Regions from separate parts of the Pelotomaculum schinkii genome, predicted to be linked through region 2. Evidence: riboswitches for the same ligand, from Rfam matches in the RefSeq annotation. Region 2 holds a riboswitch; the other holds the start of a gene.
The links. Region 2 has a riboswitch for S-adenosylmethionine ahead of metA (homoserine O-acetyltransferase MetA). Riboswitches for the same ligand answer to the same signal wherever they lie in the genome.
Positions count from the first base shown of each region.

Region 1: another riboswitch for S-adenosylmethionine. It lies ahead of Psch_RS03225 (homocysteine biosynthesis protein); the one in region 2 lies ahead of metA (homoserine O-acetyltransferase MetA).

Region 1 covers NZ_QFGA01000001.1:666,059-675,681, reverse strand. The annotation lists gene Psch_RS03255 (ABC transporter ATP-binding protein) at 1-116, shown strand, start outside; gene Psch_RS03250 (ABC transporter permease) at 113-2,704, shown strand; gene Psch_RS03245 (hypothetical protein) at 3,256-3,528, shown strand; partial or broken gene Psch_RS03240 (IS200/IS605 family transposase) at 3,503-3,652, shown strand; gene Psch_RS03235 (UPF0280 family protein) at 4,151-4,906, opposite strand; gene Psch_RS03230 (NIL domain-containing protein) at 4,909-5,310, opposite strand; gene Psch_RS03225 (homocysteine biosynthesis protein) at 5,546-6,751, opposite strand; SAM riboswitch class I at 6,853-6,963, opposite strand; gene Psch_RS03220 (gamma-glutamylcyclotransferase family protein) at 7,114-7,800, shown strand; gene Psch_RS03215 (LexA family protein) at 7,828-8,505, shown strand; gene Psch_RS03210 (hypothetical protein) at 8,500-8,763, opposite strand; gene Psch_RS03205 (hypothetical protein) at 8,880-9,026, opposite strand; gene Psch_RS03200 (DUF378 domain-containing protein) at 9,170-9,397, opposite strand.
Region 2 covers NZ_QFGA01000001.1:942,566-952,188, reverse strand. The annotation lists gene Psch_RS04575 (PadR family transcriptional regulator) at 330-668, shown strand; gene Psch_RS04570 (FtsW/RodA/SpoVE family cell cycle protein) at 661-2,031, shown strand; partial or broken gene Psch_RS04565 (transposase) at 2,057-2,894, opposite strand; gene bioB (biotin synthase BioB) at 3,040-4,047, opposite strand; gene Psch_RS04555 (four-helix bundle copper-binding protein) at 4,729-5,193, opposite strand; gene Psch_RS04550 (DUF3231 family protein) at 5,970-7,022, shown strand; partial or broken gene Psch_RS04545 (radical SAM protein) at 7,183-7,473, shown strand; SAM riboswitch class I at 7,668-7,776, shown strand; gene metA (homoserine O-acetyltransferase MetA) at 7,846-8,763, shown strand; gene Psch_RS04535 (homocysteine synthase) at 8,929-9,623, shown strand, end outside.

The sequences.
Region 1 (9,623 bases), 280 kb from region 2:
AATATGGGCAGACCCTGCTCCTCGTCACCCATGACGAAAATATCGCCCTGCAAGCAGACCGCATTATCGGCATATCAGATGGCAAAGTAGTGCGAGACGAGAGGGTGCGGCCATGAACATTTTCAACAAAGTTACCCTGCAAAGCATGAAAAAGAGCCGCACACGAACGATTGTAACGGTGATCGGAGTTATTCTGTCCGCCGCCATGATCACGGCTGTAGCCACCTTTGGCGTTTCCTTGCTGAACTATATGGCAAACGGGGCGGCCCAGAAATACGGCGGTTGGCACGTTGAGTTTTTGGACGTCCCTTCTTCTTTCGTACAGGAACGAACCCACGACGATGGAGTTGCAAACACCGCAACATTTGAAAATATCGGCTACGCAAAACTTGACGGCGGGAAAAACCCGGACAAACCGTATCTTTTTATAGCCGGATACAGCGAGAAAGCCTTTGATACCTTGCCCATAGCCCTGGCTGCAGGCAGATTGCCGAAAAACAGTGGGGAGATTGTTGTTTCGGGGCGCGTCGCTACAAACGGCGGCGTTAAATTCGCGGTGGGCGACAAGCTTACACTTGCTGTCGGAAGCCGCATGGACGGAAATAAAAATCTCGGTCAACACGACCCTTACATTTCCGGGAAAGAAACTCTTGTGCCAAAAGCCAAGAGAACCTACACGATTGTCGGTATCTGCCAAAGCCCCAGCTTTGAGGAATCTTCCGCGCCGGGATATACCTTGATAACGAAAGCAGATACACAAGACAAAGCGGACAACTTCAGCATATTTGTTACGCTTAAAAACCCGCGTGGGGTTCACGCTTACGCAAGCAGCACAGCCGGAACCCAAGCTTACGTCTTTAACGATAATGTGTTGCGCTTCATGGGCCTTTCCGACAATAACGTGTTCAACGCGCTTCTGTACGCGGTTGGCGGCATTGTGGTCGCCATCATCATGATAGGCTCGATTTTTCTGATTTATAACGCATTCACCATCTCGCTGAACGAACGCACACGCCAGTTCGGGATTCTCTCGTCGGTGGGAGCCACAGCGAGGCAGCTGCGAAATTCGGTGCTGTTTGAGGGGCTTTGTATCGGTGCGGTCGGTATACCGATTGGCGTTATCGTTGGCATAGGCAGCATCGGGATTGTGATTTCAGTTGTCGCCAGGAATTTCGGGAGCATTGCCTACAGCGCCGTACCTTTAACCTTGACGGTGTCCGCCCCCGCGATTGTCGTTGCGGCGGCGGTCAGCATGGTTACAATTCTGATTTCGGCCTATATCCCGGCCAGGAAGGCCGCAAGCACTCCCGTGATGGAGAGTATTCGCCAGACGAACGAGGTCAAAATCGAATCCAAAGCCGTGAAAACTTCAAAGCTCGCGGAGCGCATTTACGGCTTGGAAGGTACTCTTGCGTTAAAGAACTTTAAGAGAAACAAGAGACGCTATCGCAGCATTGTGCTATCACTTGTTTTAAGCGTCGTGCTGTTTATATCGGCTAGTGCTTTTGTAACGTATTTGCAACAGTTTTCGGAGCGGGCAGCAGTGTGTACTACCTATGACATCGGTTTTGCCACGCAGGACATGGACGATAGCGAAATGTTGCCGCTTTACGACAAACTAAAAACCGCCGACGGTGTTTACGAAAGCTCGTATCAAGCGCTTATGAAGTATTCATGCGCTGCCAAAGCAAGCGATCTTTCAGACTATTACTGGGAATACGCGGGTTCACATTCGCCGGACGAAACGGTTAATCTGCCAATGGAAATCCAGTTTCTTGAGGACAGCGCCTATCTGAATATTATCAAAGGCTTGGGCTTGCCCGCAGAGGAATATACCGGGCAAAATGTGAAAATGATCGCCGTTGCCAAACTGACAAGCCACATGAAAGCCAATCGGGAGCATGAGGTTGACGAGTTTATTGATATGTTCAAGAGTTCTTCCATGAATTTTACCATCGCTCCCGAAACAAATGGCAAGCCGAAGATGGAACAGGGGCAAAACGTAAGCATTACGTTTGTCGAGACCGTGCCGCCTGATACACTCCCGATCCTAGAAAACTCCGGGTCAAAGAATCCGATCTTTTTTAGGGTGATGGTCCCCTATTCGCTCAAAGAGAAGTTTGAAACCCCCGATACCCATGTGGTTATTAAGGGCTTGACCTTTCGGTCAAAGAATCCCTCGCAATCGGTGGCTAAAATGGAAGCGATGATTCAGGGTGCGGGAATTACAACAGCCGAGTACAACCTGTACAATCTCAATAAATTTCTTGATGAGAACCGCAATATCATATTCATTGTCAACGTGTTCGCTTATACTTTTATCATTATGATTTCGCTGATTGCGGTTGCCAATGTGTTCAACACGATTTCCACGAATATCAAGCTGCGCCGGCGGGAGCTTGCCATGCTCCGCTCTGTGGGGATGTCTGAACGCGATTTCCAAAAGATGATGAATTTCGAGTGTGTCTTTTATGGCATGAGGACGTTGCTCTTCGGGCTTCCCATAGCGGCAATCTCTTCTTGGCTGATTTACAAAGGGATGGTCGTCGGCGGGGCGGACAATATCGATTTTGTGTTCCCGTGGGGCAGTATCGGAATCAGCGTGTTCAGCGTGCTCTTTGTGGTGTTCATTACAATGCTGTATGCCATTAGCAAGATAAAAAGAGAAAATATTATTGACGCGCTTCGGGATGACATGACTTGATTCAAAACCGATATTGACTTGATAGAAAGCCAAAAAAACATCTGCGTGATTGGGTTCAAGTGATTCGCAATCGTTTCCAAAGACGATTTAACTTCGGGCCAAGTTGGCCCGAAGTTGTACCACAATAAAATACGGCAAAAAAACCCGCCGCGCAAGCGGAAAAAGAAAAAAACCGTTGTTCGGCGGGGGTTCGTTATGCCATAAAAAGATATACCATTGAGGAACGGCGGTTTTGAAAATCAAAACCGCCGTTCTCTGTATATCGGAGGGCTTGATAAACTGCGCCCTTTTTCGGGACACGGCGGCGTGAAAGGAGGACGTTGCCGTGTTTTGTTATTACTGTATTTCAAAACAGCACATCAAGCCGCTATGGAAACATAAGGGCTTAATTTAGCCAGCCGACAGCAAAGTATCTTGTAACTTCGGGCCAACTTGGCCCGAAGTCCGGGCCGGGCCTGTTTACTGCCCCGGCTGCCGTTCCCCGCCCTCTCCGTTCATCAGCCATAGTCTGTGGAGCAATCCGCAAACATGATGAACGGGAGGAAAAAATAATGGACAAGCCATTAGTTACAATTTCATATAAACTCGCCAATGGGAGCCAGATTAGCGTTGAGGTTTCAACTGCGGTCAAAGAACTGCTGGAACAGTCCGACCGGCAAATTCGCTCCCAAAGGCGGCAAGACAGGCGACACCTTGATTTTAAGGTTAGTCAGATGGAGATTCGACAAGCCCTCTGTTACCCGCATATGAGGATACCGCCGACCTGCTGGAAAGAATGGAACGCGACGCCCGGTTACATATGTAGACACAGTAGGACGCAATAAAAAGGCGATAGAACAATATATAAGAAAGCAACTACAAGAAGACATTGTAGCATACCAGCTGAGTCTAAAAGAATATATAGACCCGTTTACGGGTGAGCCAGTAGACAAAAACAAGAAAAAATAACCCCTTTAGGGGTAGTTTGAAATGGTGTGCGGCTGGCGGAACTTTCAGCGAGCCTTGAGGCTCAGCCTAGCCCCAAGCCCTTATAGGGCTAGAGCAAACCACCCGCTGAGCGGGTGGTCATGATTGGTAACACCTGTTTTGACGGATGACCCTGGAAGCTTACAGAAGCAATAACATGTTACACTGTTTGATTACGACGCACTAAACCAACTGGCAGGTATACACAGTCCGAACGGCGAACAGATTAGTATTTACACTCTCTTTATAAAATATAAGGAGGGGATTGAATTATTATGACTACGACTGTGTTAATGCTAATTGGATATATACTATTAGAATTAATAACAGGGTTTTTAGTTGTCTCAGCTATACTTTATCTACAAAAAATATTTCCACCGAAAAAAGTATTGATCAAAAAACAAAAAGAAGAATGCTATTATATGGCACAATTGCGTGGACTATTCTTGGCTTGTTTCTTGAATTGTTAGATTAAACTTATTATTGGCTATTAGATACAAGGGGAACAAGCTTTAACTTGCCGCAGGCGGCCAGGCGGTCGTCCTTTATGATAACCGCCCCGGTGACCCCTTCGATTGCTGTGGCGAATTCGGCTGCCGTCTGAACATCACCGCTATCTTGGACCATGTTGCCGGCTGCCGTGGCCACGGCGTCGGCCAGGATGGCGGAAGGTGAGAGGATCACGGCGGCGTCCGCGCAGCCCTTACTGAGGGAAGGGCCCACAGTGCCTGAAGAAGTGCAGATACCTATTGGAGTATCCTCCGGTTTGATTTCAAGGGCAATACGGTTTGACAGGGGGGAGGCCCCGGCAAAAATACCTATCTTGCGCCGGCGGGTGCTGCGCAGGTAGATGTCCCCGCCGTTTTCAACAATGAAGTCCTTTGACCGTCTGGCCAGTGCCCTACCGATGTACTGGGCAAAAGCTCCGGCCACGGCGGCCATCGGGCCTACCCCGGCCAGGCGAGCCGCTTGCGCCATGTCGACGGCGATGGGCGGGGCGCCGGACAGAGGTGCACACGGTACTAGTGAATGAAGAAAAGCCGGGTGTTTCTTAGTATATACTTCAAAAGGCTCCCGGAGTTCCCTGAGCAGCTTTTCCACCCAGTTCGCTAATTCAGGGGAAAACCTCTCCCGGCGCACCCCAATATCCAGGTCGGTCTGGCGCACCACTACCTGGAAATGGACCAGGTCGTCCTGGCGGAATAAAGTCCGGTAAGTACGCTTCAGGTACTCCAAATCTAAAACCTGACCTCCATTGCTTTTAGCGGACAGACTTTGACACACAGCTGACAGACGATGCAGTTATCGCTGTCGAACTTTACTTCCATGGAAGGCCTTTCCAGGCTCAGGGCGCCGGTGGGGCAGATACCCGTACACGCTCCGCAACTAATGCATCTGTCCTCGTTGCGGAAGACTTCTTCAGCAAGCGGCTGCACTCTGATTCCCTGGTCTCGCAGGTAGCCCAGCCCCTCTTCGTATTTTTCCCCGGTAAGTTCCAAAACCATCGTCCCTTCTTTATTGGGGTTGACGTTGGCCTTGAGGATATTGATGACCAGGTCGTAGTCCTTGACCAGACGGTAAATAATCGGCTGATCAGATGTGTTCTCACCAAACCGCAGGATTATTTTATTCGGCGCCATGCCGTTCACTCCTTTGCAGATATCATACCTCCAGGGGCTGTAGCGGTGCTTTCGATGCAGGCGCGGTTTCAATCGCACACGGCGCGCCGGCGCCGGACAATGTTGCATTTGTGCGCATGAATTCGATCCTGCATTTTTTAGATTCTCTCTATGGGCTGAAAAGTTGTACATTTGTTTTCAGGGTAGGAAGCAAAAGAACCGTCCCCTTGCTTCCTTTTCAGTGCAGCATTGTTTGCTACAGCCCCCTGATTTCCAGCTTCTTGGATTGGATGCCGTCCCGGTAGGAAGGGAGCAGCTTTACCGGTTCGGTCAGGAGAAAGTCACCTTTGCAGATCCATTCCTTGAGGATAGCGGCGATTTCCCTGGCTTTGGGATAGCTGGACAGGGGAGCCGTAGGAATTTTTTTGCCGTTGACGGTGATGGTTCCCGACTTCAGCTCGGCATAGCTGGCGAAGCCCAAGTCGCTGGGCAACCGCTGGCCGTAAGCTTCACCGTAATCGACAATGGGGGCATAGAGGTCGCGGTCACTGACCGATACGCAGCGCATCACTTCTTCGTTCAAGATGGGAATGGGTATGCCTATGCTTACGGAAAGGGTAGCGCCGTAACCAAGGAAGCTGGTCCCAAGCAACCAGTTGGCTTCCATTTGTTTTAAATCGCCTACAACCGAGAGAGTTCCGCCGGACGGTCCGTAGCTGTTTCCTGCAGCGTCTTTTTGAATTTCGGGGAAATGCTGGGTGCCGTTCCAGGCCACATACCCGATCCCGCCCCCCAGGAAGATCTTGGTCCCCATGCCTATGGTTAAAAAGTAGGGGTCATTTAAAAGCGGGCTGAGCTGCCCGGCGCTGCAGTAATGTGCGTTGCCCAGATTCGGTTTCAATACTCCCATATAGGTATAAATAACCCGGTTGCTCAAGTTAACCCCGCAATTGTAGTTCTGGTAGGAGTTGCGTGGATTAAAAAGGGTCGCTTCGTTAATATCGTCCAGGTTTATATAAGTCTCGAGCTCACGGCGTGGGTAGCAGTCGGTACCGTAGGAGGTGGCTTCCAGTTTGACCTTTTTACCCATTAGCAGGTCCTGGATTACATGCCCGCCCCCGTACCGGAATTCACCAGGATAATTGTTGTTGCAGGGGTCGTCCTCGGGAAGTTCCGTTGCGCCAAGATAGGCGTCGACAGCAGCTATTCCGGAGTAGGCCGGGACACCGTTAAGCCAAACTTTTTGCATCTTCATCTTGGGCTTGGAATGACCGAAATTAAGAAATACACCGGAAGAACACATGGGGGCAAATGTTCCGGTGGTGACCACATCTACCTGCCGGGTTGCTTCGGTAAGTCCTTTTTCTTCAACCAGGCCGATTACTTCTTCGGCAGTTAGTACAACCGCTTTACCGGACTTAATCTTTTCATTAATTTCGGCGTAAGTCTTTTCGATTGCCATTGTTCCACGTCCCTCCCGGTTTAAACATTGCTCTTGCCGTCCTTAATAAGAATACCCCTTCTAAGACAGAAGGGGCTAGAAAGTCTAAGTCAACGCTTTCCCCCTTATCTGTCAGAAGAAAAAGATCTTCTGCAGGAATTAGCACCTTTTTGGGGTAATCCCAAGGTTGCCGGGCTTCATTGGGCCAGTCCCTCCACCACTCCGGATAAGAGCAAAGGTATTAAGTTACTGTGTATTAGTCTATCAATTGAACCAGCTTATGTCAATAGGTATGTGTTTTAGAAAAGGATTTAACCCCGGCGAGGTAGAAGTTATTAATATTTGATTGGGGAAGTTCTACTTGAAGTGGGAGGGGAATTCGTTTGGCGCTGGACAGGAATTTGTTGGTCCTCTGCGTTATCAGGGAAGCGGATAATGCCCTGACTTTCCAAACTATATTAAACCGTTCGAAGCTGCAGGTTAAAGAACTGGAGGAGGCAATGGGCGTACTGGCTCTGGGCGGAAAAATCCGCTCTTTTGCCGGTGACGAGGTGAAGCCGCTTGCAGAACGCAGGTTTTTTAGCGTCCACCAGAACAGGCAGGAAATTGACGACCTCATTGCCGGTCAACTGCCGCTGCTGGCGGGAGAGGACTGCCTTTATTTTGCCTATGGACCGGAGCTCGAACCTGAACTATATCGTTCATCGCCAGGCGTGCATTTTTTGATGAGGGGATGCCTTAAGGGCTACCACCTGACCTTTGATGACAGCAAAACCGGGAGCGCCGGCGGGGGTGTGGCAAATTTAAGCAGATCCTCTGATGGCGAGGTGTGGGGAGCAGTGTACCATATGGAATCAAGGCAAAAGGCTCTCGCAGCGGGAGAGGTGAAAATCAGGATACCGGTGGAAGGAGCGGTCGGTACGATGTGTGTGGAGTCATCTGTGTTCAAGTGGCACAGTATGCTGTTTCCATCCCGGCAGTATCTTCAAAAGATGGTTGCCGGCGGGCAGTTCTTTGGCTTCCCTCAAAAGTACCTGCGGCAGGTATCAGCCATGCCTACTATTGATTAAGATTGCGTATAGATGGGGCGGTTTTAGATGTTTGTTGAAATCGGGGCCAAAATTAAAAAAGCCAGGGAAGAAAAATTCCTTTCCCAGGCCGGACTGGGGGCCAAGCTGGGGCTTACGGCCACAGCCATTAATTATTATGAGAAGGGAAAACGCAAAATTGGTATCGACGACTTGCTGAGGCTGTCGGAGGCTTTAGCCAAGCCGGTGTTATACTTTCTACCTGGCGTAGACGAACCAAAGAAGGATACTCCAAGTAAAAATACACTTAACAAGCATGTAGAAATATTTAATGATCTTACCGGTATTGCCGTTTTGGGTACCGTGCGGGCCGGCCAGCCGGTTTTTTCGGAACAAAATATCATCGGCATGCTCCCAATGCCGCAACAAAAAGCGGTTAAGGAGTATTTTGCCCTTCAGGTCAAAGGAGATTCAATGGCAGGCGCAGGGATAGATGAAGGCGATCTGGTTTTAATCCACCGTCAGTCACACGTGGATTTCGACGGGCAGATTGTTTGCGCTCTGGTTAACGGAGAAGAAACCACCCTGAAAGTATTTCACAAGGCCAGTGACGGTAATATCCGTCTGGTAGCCGCCAACCCGTCTTATCCCGATCTGCTGCTGGAAAGTTCCAGCAACCTGGTTATTCAAGGGGTATACGCGGGTGTTTATAAATTTCCGCCTTCAAGGCCCGGCCAAAAATTATAGCGCTTTTTCCTCAAGGATTTCCCCATCGTACGTCTGTTCTTTGGAATTGGATTTTACCGGGCGTATATGGAAGTGGTTGTGCTGGATAGTCACCGTATGGACCGTGCCGCATTGAGGACACTTTTTCCTTTCGCCGTCTTGAAACCGCATTTCTCCTATGTGTTTGCCGCAGCAGGTAATTTCGATACTGATGATTGTACTGTTGTTTAGGAAGTTTACCCGGTAATCGTTGAGGTAACCCTTGTTTTGGAGGTTCAAAACGACATCACCCCAGTTAATAATTTTTATTAATCCAACTATAGCATTAGTTTCCTGCGGTGACAACCCCCGTTAAGGAAGCCAGGGGACAAAAAAGAGACCTTAAGATAAGGTCTCTAGCAGGTAGCATTTTTGTCGTCACTGGATTTTGGGCAGGATCCGCAAGAACTTTCAGATGCATCGGAGCAAAGATCATTCTCATCTTCCGCCGGGGCGGTTACAGTATCCGGAACCAGGACCCTATCTTTTTTACGTGGAGTCATTCTTCAATCCTCCTTTTGTTGTTTCCAGTATTAATTATGACCAGGCCGGAATTGTCCTATACATTGAGTTTTAATAAACATAAAGAGTACGGAGTAAGGGGCCGTACTCTTTTTGTAGCGTTTCATTACGCATCCGCAGAAAATTACTGCTTGTTTCTCACCAGCGCGTTTTCCTTGAAGAAGAATGAGATTGCGTAGAGACCCGCCAGTCCAACAATCGAATAAATAAACCGGCTAAAGTCAGAAGATTGCCTGAGCGTATTGCCCCCAAAAATAGCGGCTACCAGATCCCATTCAAAGACTCCCACCAGCAGCCAGTTCAAGGCGCCGATAATGACCAGAGCCAAAGCCAAGCGGTTTAACCATTCCATACCTGACACCTCCTGAATTTTAATACCCTTATTATGTTAAATATTAAAAAAGTTATTCTTTTCTAAAATAAAGATGGCTGGTAAATTAGTTTATAATTTCAACAGATTAAGTTTATCCCGTATAAAATTGTTCAAAAAAATCAAACTTAAAGCAAAAGTGTTTTTAAGGAAACTCAGGAAGAAGGATGCCGGATAGTTTTGTCGAAGGTAATATATGGTGAACGAC
Region 2 (9,623 bases):
CGACTCGCCGTTTTCTTTGAGCCCTTTTTAAGGCGTTTTACCTGGCGTTCACTGAGGCGAGAATCTCTGCTGCTTCACTGGTGGCATTTTCCCGTCTAGTAAGCACCTGGCAACATAAAGCTTGTTTCGTTCGTCCTGTGTCATTAATAATATCATCCTTCCATTGTACCCCTAGAGGTGACATTTTCTCAGAAATATTTCAGGGTGACATTATCACAGAACAAACACAAAATTAGGAAGGACCTATTGACAAATATAGTTTCATAATGTTATTCTGTATACATAGATACTAGTTGTATATAGAAGCTATATGTATTGGGGTGTTATGCATGAAAATTGATAAGGAACTTATGAAGGGCAGTACGTCAATTCTTATCCTTTCCCTGCTTGACAAGGAGGATATGTACGGTTACAAAATCACGCAAGAACTCAAAAAGGCATCAAAAAATGTTTTTGAGTTAAAAGAGGGTACATTATATCCCATGCTCCATCGGCTTGAAAACGAAAAAGCCATTGAGTCTTTTTGGTTTGACGCTGACAACGGTAAACGCAGAAAGTATTATAAAATCACCAAAGAAGGCAGAAAATTATTAATGTACAAAAAAGCCGAGTGGCAAACTTATATCAATGCGGTTAATTCTGTTATCGGAGATGTTTGCTATGAATAAAAGGATAACCGCTTTTTTGGATAATGTGTGTATGTATATACACTGCAAAGCGGTACATAAGGATATTCGTGACGAGCTTACGCATCATATTGAGGATTTAAAGGCTGAATATCTGAGGCAGGGACAGGACGATGAAAAGGCGCTTGATATGGCAATAACTGCGATGGGGGACTGTGAAGAAATAGGTACCAGGCTTAATAAGCAGCATAAGCCAAAAACCGAATGGTCATTGATTGGGTTGGGTTCCATGATTGTAGTCATTGGCGGTATTATCATGTTTGCAAGCAGTAAATTTGAAACGGCCCAAACCGTGAGCTTTGAAAAATATTTATTATTTGCACTAATTGGAATAGGGGTTATGATCGGATTTTACTTTTTTGACTATACAAGACTTAAAAAACTGGCGTTGCCAATGTACCTTATTGCATTTGCATTGTTAATTTTTACACTGCTTGGTGGTGCAGAAGTCAACGGAAGGAAGTTTTTAGTGCTCGGTGGCGTTTTGATATCGTCGGATTACCTAACAATACTGTTTTTGATTGCTTTTTCAGGATTTATGGAAAAAAGACGCGGTAAAGGGGGCTTAGCAATTGTGGAGTTGCTTGTGCTTGCGTTTGTCTCTGTTATTCCCATTATGATGTTGCCACACCTTTCACAAACAGTTATTTTACTGATAGGGTATACAGTATTGATTATAGCGGCAGTTATAAAAAATTATTTTGCTGGCAATAGAAAAAAACAGTTGTTATATTTGAGCGGTCTGGGTGCTATAGCCATTTTTCTTGCAGTTAATGATATTTTATTAAATCCGTATAAATTTGATCGCATAACAGCTTTTTTATCAAGTAGTGGCTTTATATACGATAGAGTAGACAAGTGGCTTGCGGTTTCGAATTGGTTTGGCAAAACACCGGCAACGGTCAGCGGTTATGGTTTAGGGTTGGGAATGCCGGAAGTTACTACGGGCTATGTACTTGTAAATGTGATAGCGACTCTTGGCTGGATGGTTGGAATTGCACTTGTGCTTATAATATCCTTATTTATAATCAGAATGTTTATGACAACCAAAAAAATCAAAAACGATTATGGTTTTTATCTTTCACTGGCAGCATCTACAGCTTTGTCGGTGCAGTTTATAATTAACATTTTATCGAACTTCAACCTCTCCCCTATACTTGGTATGAACATGCCATTCGTATCATACGGCGGTACAGGATATGTCGTAAACATGGCATTTGTGGGAATCATTTTATCCGTTTGGCGTAGGAATGATTTGGTAGGTTCAACCACGAAGATTCCTGTAAGTAATTCCAGAAGATTTATAAAATTTGAAGATGGAAAGTTGATCATCAGCTTTAAGTAGTCTTAACAGGGAATCTAGTATAGTGTCAACTCTTAAACTGTGGATAAAGCCGCTTTAGCTTGATTCTTGCATCATCGGTCGTGAACTGCCAGTCAACAGCTTTTTGGTTTCTGTTTCTTGTAGTTTCCCATTCCGCCAGTTCAAGGCGGAGGGAATCGATTGAAGAAATCCGGCATTCCAGGCACTGTTTGGTCATTACGCTCAGTTCGATTTCGGCTATGTTGAGCCAACTTCCGTGCTTCGGTGTATAGTGGATTTCCAAACGTTTGGCCAGCCTTCTGGCCACATCCGGCGTAAATGCTTCGTAGAGCGATGCCAGGGTATGAGTGTTCAGGTTATCCATCACTAAGCAGATGACCGGATATAGTCTACAATATTGCTTCTGGTACAGGTCCAGAATGTCTTCCATACAGGAGACGAAGGCGGCGTTCTGTTCAGGCGGAATGCACCAACACTTACGAAGATGAGGTTTTAGTTCGTTTTTTTAAAAGCCGTCCCACGGCCTCATAGGAGATACTGTCAATGTACTGTAGTTCAACCGCCTTGTCTGCCAGCAGCCTTAATGACCATCTGGATCGTCCCGGTGGCGGAGAGCTGCAACTGAGCGCAATGATCTTGGCCTCTATCTCGCCGGTAATCTTGGGTGCAACGGGCGGTGTCTCCCGCTTCTTTCTGCCGAGCGCAGCCTGTAGCCCTTTTTCAGAATACATTTGCCGAATGGTGTGAACAGTCTGGGGGTGAACATGAAAGAGTTGTGCTATCTCGGCTTCGCTCTTTCTACCGCCCTCACTGTTCTCATCAGCACCCAACAGCACATTGGCGTGCATGATGGATTTTGCTGAGGCGGAACCCTTGGAAACCATCTTGAGCAGGGTTTTCCGTTCACTCTCAGGAAGACGGACATGGTATCTCACTTTCGGCAAGGCATATCACTCCCCTCTATGGAGAGTATACCATGAAAACAATTTATATTATAGTTTTAATGTTGATAATATACTAGGTTAATTTTCATAATTTTTCTATGGGAGTACAAGGATTAAAACCAAGGCCTGCCAGCGTTTCTATATCCTTAGCGGCGCCTCGTCCACTAGTTGTGAGGTAATTTCCAATAAGCATACCGTTGATACCGGACAGCAGGCCGAGAGGCATTAGTTCGCCTAGATTCTGTTCACGTCCCCCAGCAAAGCGAATTATTTTATCAGGAAGAATTAAGCGGTAAACCGCAAAGGTTTTGAGTATATCCATAGGTTTTAACCTGTCCTGGTTTTCAAGGGCTGTCCCTTTCACCGGATTGAGAATATTAATGGGAATTGAATCCACATCAAGTTCTTTGAGCAGGAAAGCCATTTCAATACGTTCTTGCCAGGATTCACCCATCCCTATAATGCCGCCTGAACAAACTTGAAGTCCTGCAGCTTTCACCTTCTTTATTGTAGAAATCCTCTCCCCGTAAGTATGTGTGGTACATATCTCCTTGAAAAAATTTTGACTTGTTTCCAAGTTATGATGGTAACGTGTGATTCCGGCATCCTTTAAGGCTTCAACATGTTCATCCCTTAATGTACCCAGAGAACAACATTGGTTAAGTGAAGTTTTTTGACCAACAAGCCTGATTGCTCTGATTATTTGCTCAAAGTCCGAATCGCCGTTCATACCCAGGCCCGAAGTAACGATGCAGAATCGAAAAGCGCCGTCGGCTTCAGCTTTGTTGGCAGCTTCAAGTATTTGATCCTCGCTTAATAGGGAGTAGCAGGGAGCTTCCGTGATATAGTGGTCCGACTGAGCGCAAAATTTGCAATTTTCAGTGCAGCCGCCTGAGCGTGCGTTGATGATTTCACACGTGTCAATCTGATTGCCCGTAAAGTAATACCGGATCTTATTTGCAATCCCTAAAAGTATTGGAGCGTCGCAGTCTTCAAGTTCGGTGAGTGCCAAGGCTTCGTCGCAGGATATATCTCCTCCGTCCAAGACCTTCCTTCCCAACGAGAATATTAAATTGTAACTTTCAAAATCCACAGACCGTCCCTCCTTGTCAACTAACCTAAAAGATTAGGTTGACATTAATAATAAAAAAATTTGCATGTCCATTGTGTCAACCAAGAACCTAAGCCAGGTTTACAATATTGTACCTTCTTTAATAATAAAAAGTAAACACTATTTTTCAATTTTTATAATTTTGGAAAACCGGGTGAACGTTTTAGAAATACCCTTGATAGAGTTGGTTGGGAGCTCCTGCAAAAAGAGCTGGAGGTGATTTAGCATGGGGGTTAAGAATATCAGGCAAGCTTGGTGAATTGAAGCTTGTCTCTTCCTGTATATATGAATGAATTCTGAACGATATCATATTTAATTAGTATGAGGTAATGCATTATATAAGGACTTTGCAAATGAATCATTAGAGAACCAAACATCTTGTTTTTCATATACTTTGATTTTCAAATAAATATATCACACAATTCCATTAGGAGCAAGCATGATTTTCGTATATGCCGGCTTGGGTTGAATTAATGCCAATGGATTCCTCCTAACACTATTTAGCATTATGTTCAATCATATCAAAAATATAGGGGTGGGGGAGGTCCAACACCCCTATATTTTGTGAGCCCGGCCATATAAGTTATCTTGAGGGCGCAAGTGTCCTGAACGGTTCAGGGTACAGTTTTGTTAGACAAAGGTAAGTGTGTTTATGTTGCAACCCTATTCCTTCTCTTCTTTCTTTTCCGCTTGGGAAAACATGCCCGGCATACCAGGCATACCAGGCATGCAGGGACCGGTTTGGACACCACCGGGACAAGGCATTGCCATTCCGGCAAAAGCGGCACATTCTTGAGCGCATTTCAGACAAACCTGACCACAAAACTGCGATTGCTGATCGGGATGCTGTAAGCAGTGGGTTCCACAATCTTGACAAATTTGCGCGCATAAGCCGGCCAGGGGTCTGGCATACATGCTGCAGCGGGCGATGTACTTTGCGGTAAGGGTGCAGATGTCCGCGCAGTCGCGTAAAAGTTGGAGCTGCATTACCCTCATGCGGCAGTCATGCATACAGAGGACGGCGGTGAAGGTATTTTCGCAGACAGCTTCGCAGTTCTGGACGGTTTTCAATACACCTTCATGGGAAGCGATGGGGTAGTAGGCATAACTAGAGAGGTTTTCAGACATAACAATTCTCCTTTCTATAAATGAAACTATTATGCAAGCCGACAATCTTCAATGGATATCCATGTAATACCCCCTCACCGTCAGGTTTCTATTATGTTATGCAGACTATGGCTTAATTGCTAATATCTGGAACAAATTTTTGATGCATAAGTTTCACAGCAAGAACGGTCTTGGCCCGATGAACTGTATGGATGAATAGCACGAAAGATGGCTCTTTATCAACCATTGCGGTGGGGGTGTGACGGCAGAAGGAGACCAAATATAAGAATAATATCAACAAGCCAGGGGCGGGGAGATTAAACTCCCGTCCCAATTTTTTGACTTTAAGTAATAGGCCTGAAATGTGATAGAAATGTAACATCTTTGAGATGGTTTCGTAAAAAGTTTTTCTTATAATGAATTCAGCCATATCGGAAGGGGGGGAGAAATAGGGATATTTTGTATTAAAGGGGGCCTTACTAGTTAAAGTTCGACGTAGTATTTAACGGAAACCAGATAGGCGGGCTAAGTTTGGTTCATGATTACCTGTTTTTTTGAAAATCGCTACGAAACATAGTTCCTCGCCTCGAGCAAGGCTCTACCTGCAACACATCACAGTGAAAGAAGCTGTACTATCCCTGTTGGTTAAATCTCGGCTGCTACCGGAAGCCTCCTAGGTCATCTGGGTTTGCGGGTCCAAATACAAATAACGCATAATAGCTACAGACAACGGCAAAATAAGTAAAGAAAAAAATATAGCTATTGACTTACATCACGGTGGGAGGATGGCCCATTAAATGGAAACACCTTTAATAGGTAGTAGTAACATTATTAATGAAGAACCTTTTTGTTGTTACCCTGGATTAAATTCATCGGAAATCGGTAACCTTTGGAACACATATCTGAATGTCGATATGGTTTCCGTCTTCGTAAAACACCTTTCCCGGCACGTTGAGGATAGTGATATTAAACCTTTAGTTGAAGAAGCCGTCCAGTTATATGAGCAGAGGGCAAAAGACATTAGAAATATCATGGAACAGGATAACTTACCACAACCGGTAGGTTTTACTGCAGAAGATATTAACCTAGGGGCGCCTCGTCTCTATTCCGATATCTTCTGTATTTACTATTTATTTTGTCTTGAAAGATTTATTATGCCCAGAAATACCCTTACATGGGGGCTATTAACCCGTTCTGATGTAAGGGAGGTCTTCAATAAGAGTATCGTCTCGTCTATGGAGTATTTTGACAAGGTTACTAACACCCTGCTTTCTAAGGGCCTTTATATCAGGTATCCTAATGTTACTATTTCTAAAGTAACTGATTTTGTTAAAAAACAAAACTTCTTAACCGGGTTCCTCGGCATGAAGAGACCTTCTCTCGCTCAAGAGATTGCTACGTCTTTTCACATAGTTTTCTTAAACTCCGTGGGGAAGAATCTTATGACCGGGTTCAGGCAGGTAGCCAAGTCGAAGCAGGTTAGGAATTACATTGAAAGAGGTATAAAACTTTCAGATAAAATAATGGGCATATTTAGCGCTCATTTAAGAGAAGAAGATATTCCTGTCCCCATGTTTTGGGACGCTATGGTGACAGACTCAATTGAACCTCCCGTTTCGGATAAATTGATGATGTTTCACATCGGATTGATAAGTACCTGCGGTGCAATGGAATATGCTTATCTTATGACCTTGAACTTTAGACATGACCTCAAGGCGAAGTATCTTCTTATCATGACTGAAGCCGGAGACTTTGCAGAGGACGGAACAAATATTATGATAGACAACAGCTGGTTTGAGGAGCCGCCACGTCTTGTTGATAGGAAGAAGCTTATAAATAAAATACACTGAGTTACTACTTTAATAACCTGCTTACAAAATACACATTGCAGATGGAACAGTACTAGACATGATAATGGGCATGGCTCAAAGCCGGATACATGGAAGAAGGCAAATTCCATCTACTGATTTCGGCACACCTCAGGGCGGGTTATGCAAAGCTTCGCATAAGGTGGAGTTATCAGTCCACAATCACCTGATTAAAAAGCATCCTTGCTTCAACGGAGAAGCCCACCATAAATACGGAAGGATTCACCTGCCGGTCAGCCTGTCCTGCAACATCCAGTGCCGCTTCTGCAAGCACGGTTTCAATAAGTGGGAAAAAAGGCCCGTGGTATGCCGTGCGGTTCTCACGCCGGAGGAGTCCCTGGATAAGGTAAGCCAGGCTCTGGAACTCTGCCCGAGATAACGGTAGTTGGCCATAGCTGGTCCCGGGGACCCTCTCGCTACTGACCAGTCACTCCTCCAAAAAACCTCAGACCACTTACAGGGTGACATTTTCTCAGAAATATTTCAGGGTGACATTATCACAGAATGAACACACACCTCCTAAAAAAGTTATTGACAAACCTTGATAAAAGCAATAAAATAAATCTCAATTAATAACACTAATGAAATATCATTAGTAGGAATTCAATCGATAATTTAATATTAGGACTCTTATCCAGAGAGGTGGAGGGACTGGCCCGATGAAGCCCGGCAACCGGTATTTTGTTAAAAATACAGCGGTGCCAATTCCTGCAATGGAAACATTGAGAGATGAGAGAGAGATTATGCCAAATTTATCCTCTTTCATTAGGAAAGAGGATTTTTAATTTTGAAAGGGGTGTGTTAGGTGCCTATTAATATTCCTGATGATCTTCCATCATCAGAGATTTTAAATAATGAAAACATTTTCGTTATGAATGAAGAGCGTGCAGTCCACCAGGATATAAGACCGCTCAGTATTGTTTTGTTAAACCTGATGCCCAACAAAATCACAACTGAAACACAGATACTAAGACATTTGAGTAATTCACCTTTGCAGGTGGATGTAACTCTACTGCACCCGGAAACTCATTCTTCAAAGAATACCCCTAGGGAACATTTACTTAAGTTCTATGAAAAATTTGAAGAGATCAAAGAAAAGAAATTCGACGGTATGATCATAACCGGCGCCCCCGTTGAACAGATGGATTATGAGGGGGTTGATTACTGGCCGGAGTTGGTCAAGATTATGGAATGGAGCCTGCACCATGTATACTCAACATTTCACATATGCTGGGGAGCGCAGGCCGGGTTATACCACCATTTTGGTGTTCCCAAGTATCAACTTCCGGCAAAGATGTTTGGTGTTTTTCCCCATGTAGTAAACAAAAAGAATATCAGGCTGCTCAGGGGATTTGATGATATTTTCTTTGCACCCCACTCAAGACACACAGAAGTGAGAAGAGATGACATTGAGAAAGTAAAAGAGCTGGAAATACTGTCTGAATCAAGAGAGTCTGGTGTTTATATAGTGTCATCTAAAGGTGGCCGCCAAATTTTTGTTATGGGACATTCGGAATACGACCCACTATCATTGAAATCAGAGTATGACCGGGATGTGGCAAAAGGGCTTCCAATTAATATTCCCAAAAATTATTTTCCGGATGATGATCCGGAAAAGACACCTGTCGTAAAGTGGAGGGGTCATGCCAACCTGCTGTTTTCAAACTGGCTCAATTATTACGTATATCAGGAAACACCTTATAACATAAACGAAATTGGATAAAGGAGGTTTTTGAGAATAAATCATATGGCTATGCGGGTGAAGGGAGAGTGTTGTTATCATATTATACTGAGGTTAAGACGTATGTCTCTAATTTGAGGAAAATACTTAATAATTATGGTTTATGATAGTATGTCTTAAAGATATTATTAACGAGGAGAGATAAAAGTGAGCAATAAGAAACTAAGTTTTGAAACACTACAAGTGCATGCAGGGCAGGAAGAGCCGGATTCGGCAACAAGAGCAAGAGCAGTCCCAATTTATCAAACAACATCGTATGTCTTTGAAGATGCAGATCACGCTGCAGATCTGTTCAATTTAAGAAAGCCGGGAAATATCTATACCAGAATTATGAATCCGACTCAGGATGTTTTTGAAAAAAGAATTGCAGCATTGGAAGGCGGCGTTGGCGCACTGGCAGCATCATCAGGGTCGGCGGCAATCTTATATGCTATTCTTAATGTTGCCAGTGCAGGTGACGAAATAGTTGCTGCAAGTACCTTATATGGCGGAACCTATGAGCAGTTTTCAGTTACCTTGAGAAAATTGGGAATTAATGTAATCTTTGTTGATCCTGATGATCCGGAAAACTTCAGAAAAGCTATCACTGATAAGACAAAGGCACTTTATGGTGAAACTATCGGAAACCCCAGAATAAATGTTTTGGATATTGAAGCTGTTGCCAAAATAGCTCACGAGAACAAATTGCCGCTTATTGTTGACAGTACTTTTACAACCCCATACCTCCTCAGACCTATAGAATACGGTGCGGATGTAGTCGTTCATTCCGCTACTAAATTCATTGGCGGGCATGGCACTACCATTGGAGGAGTCATAGTTGACGGTGGCAAATTCGACTGGGC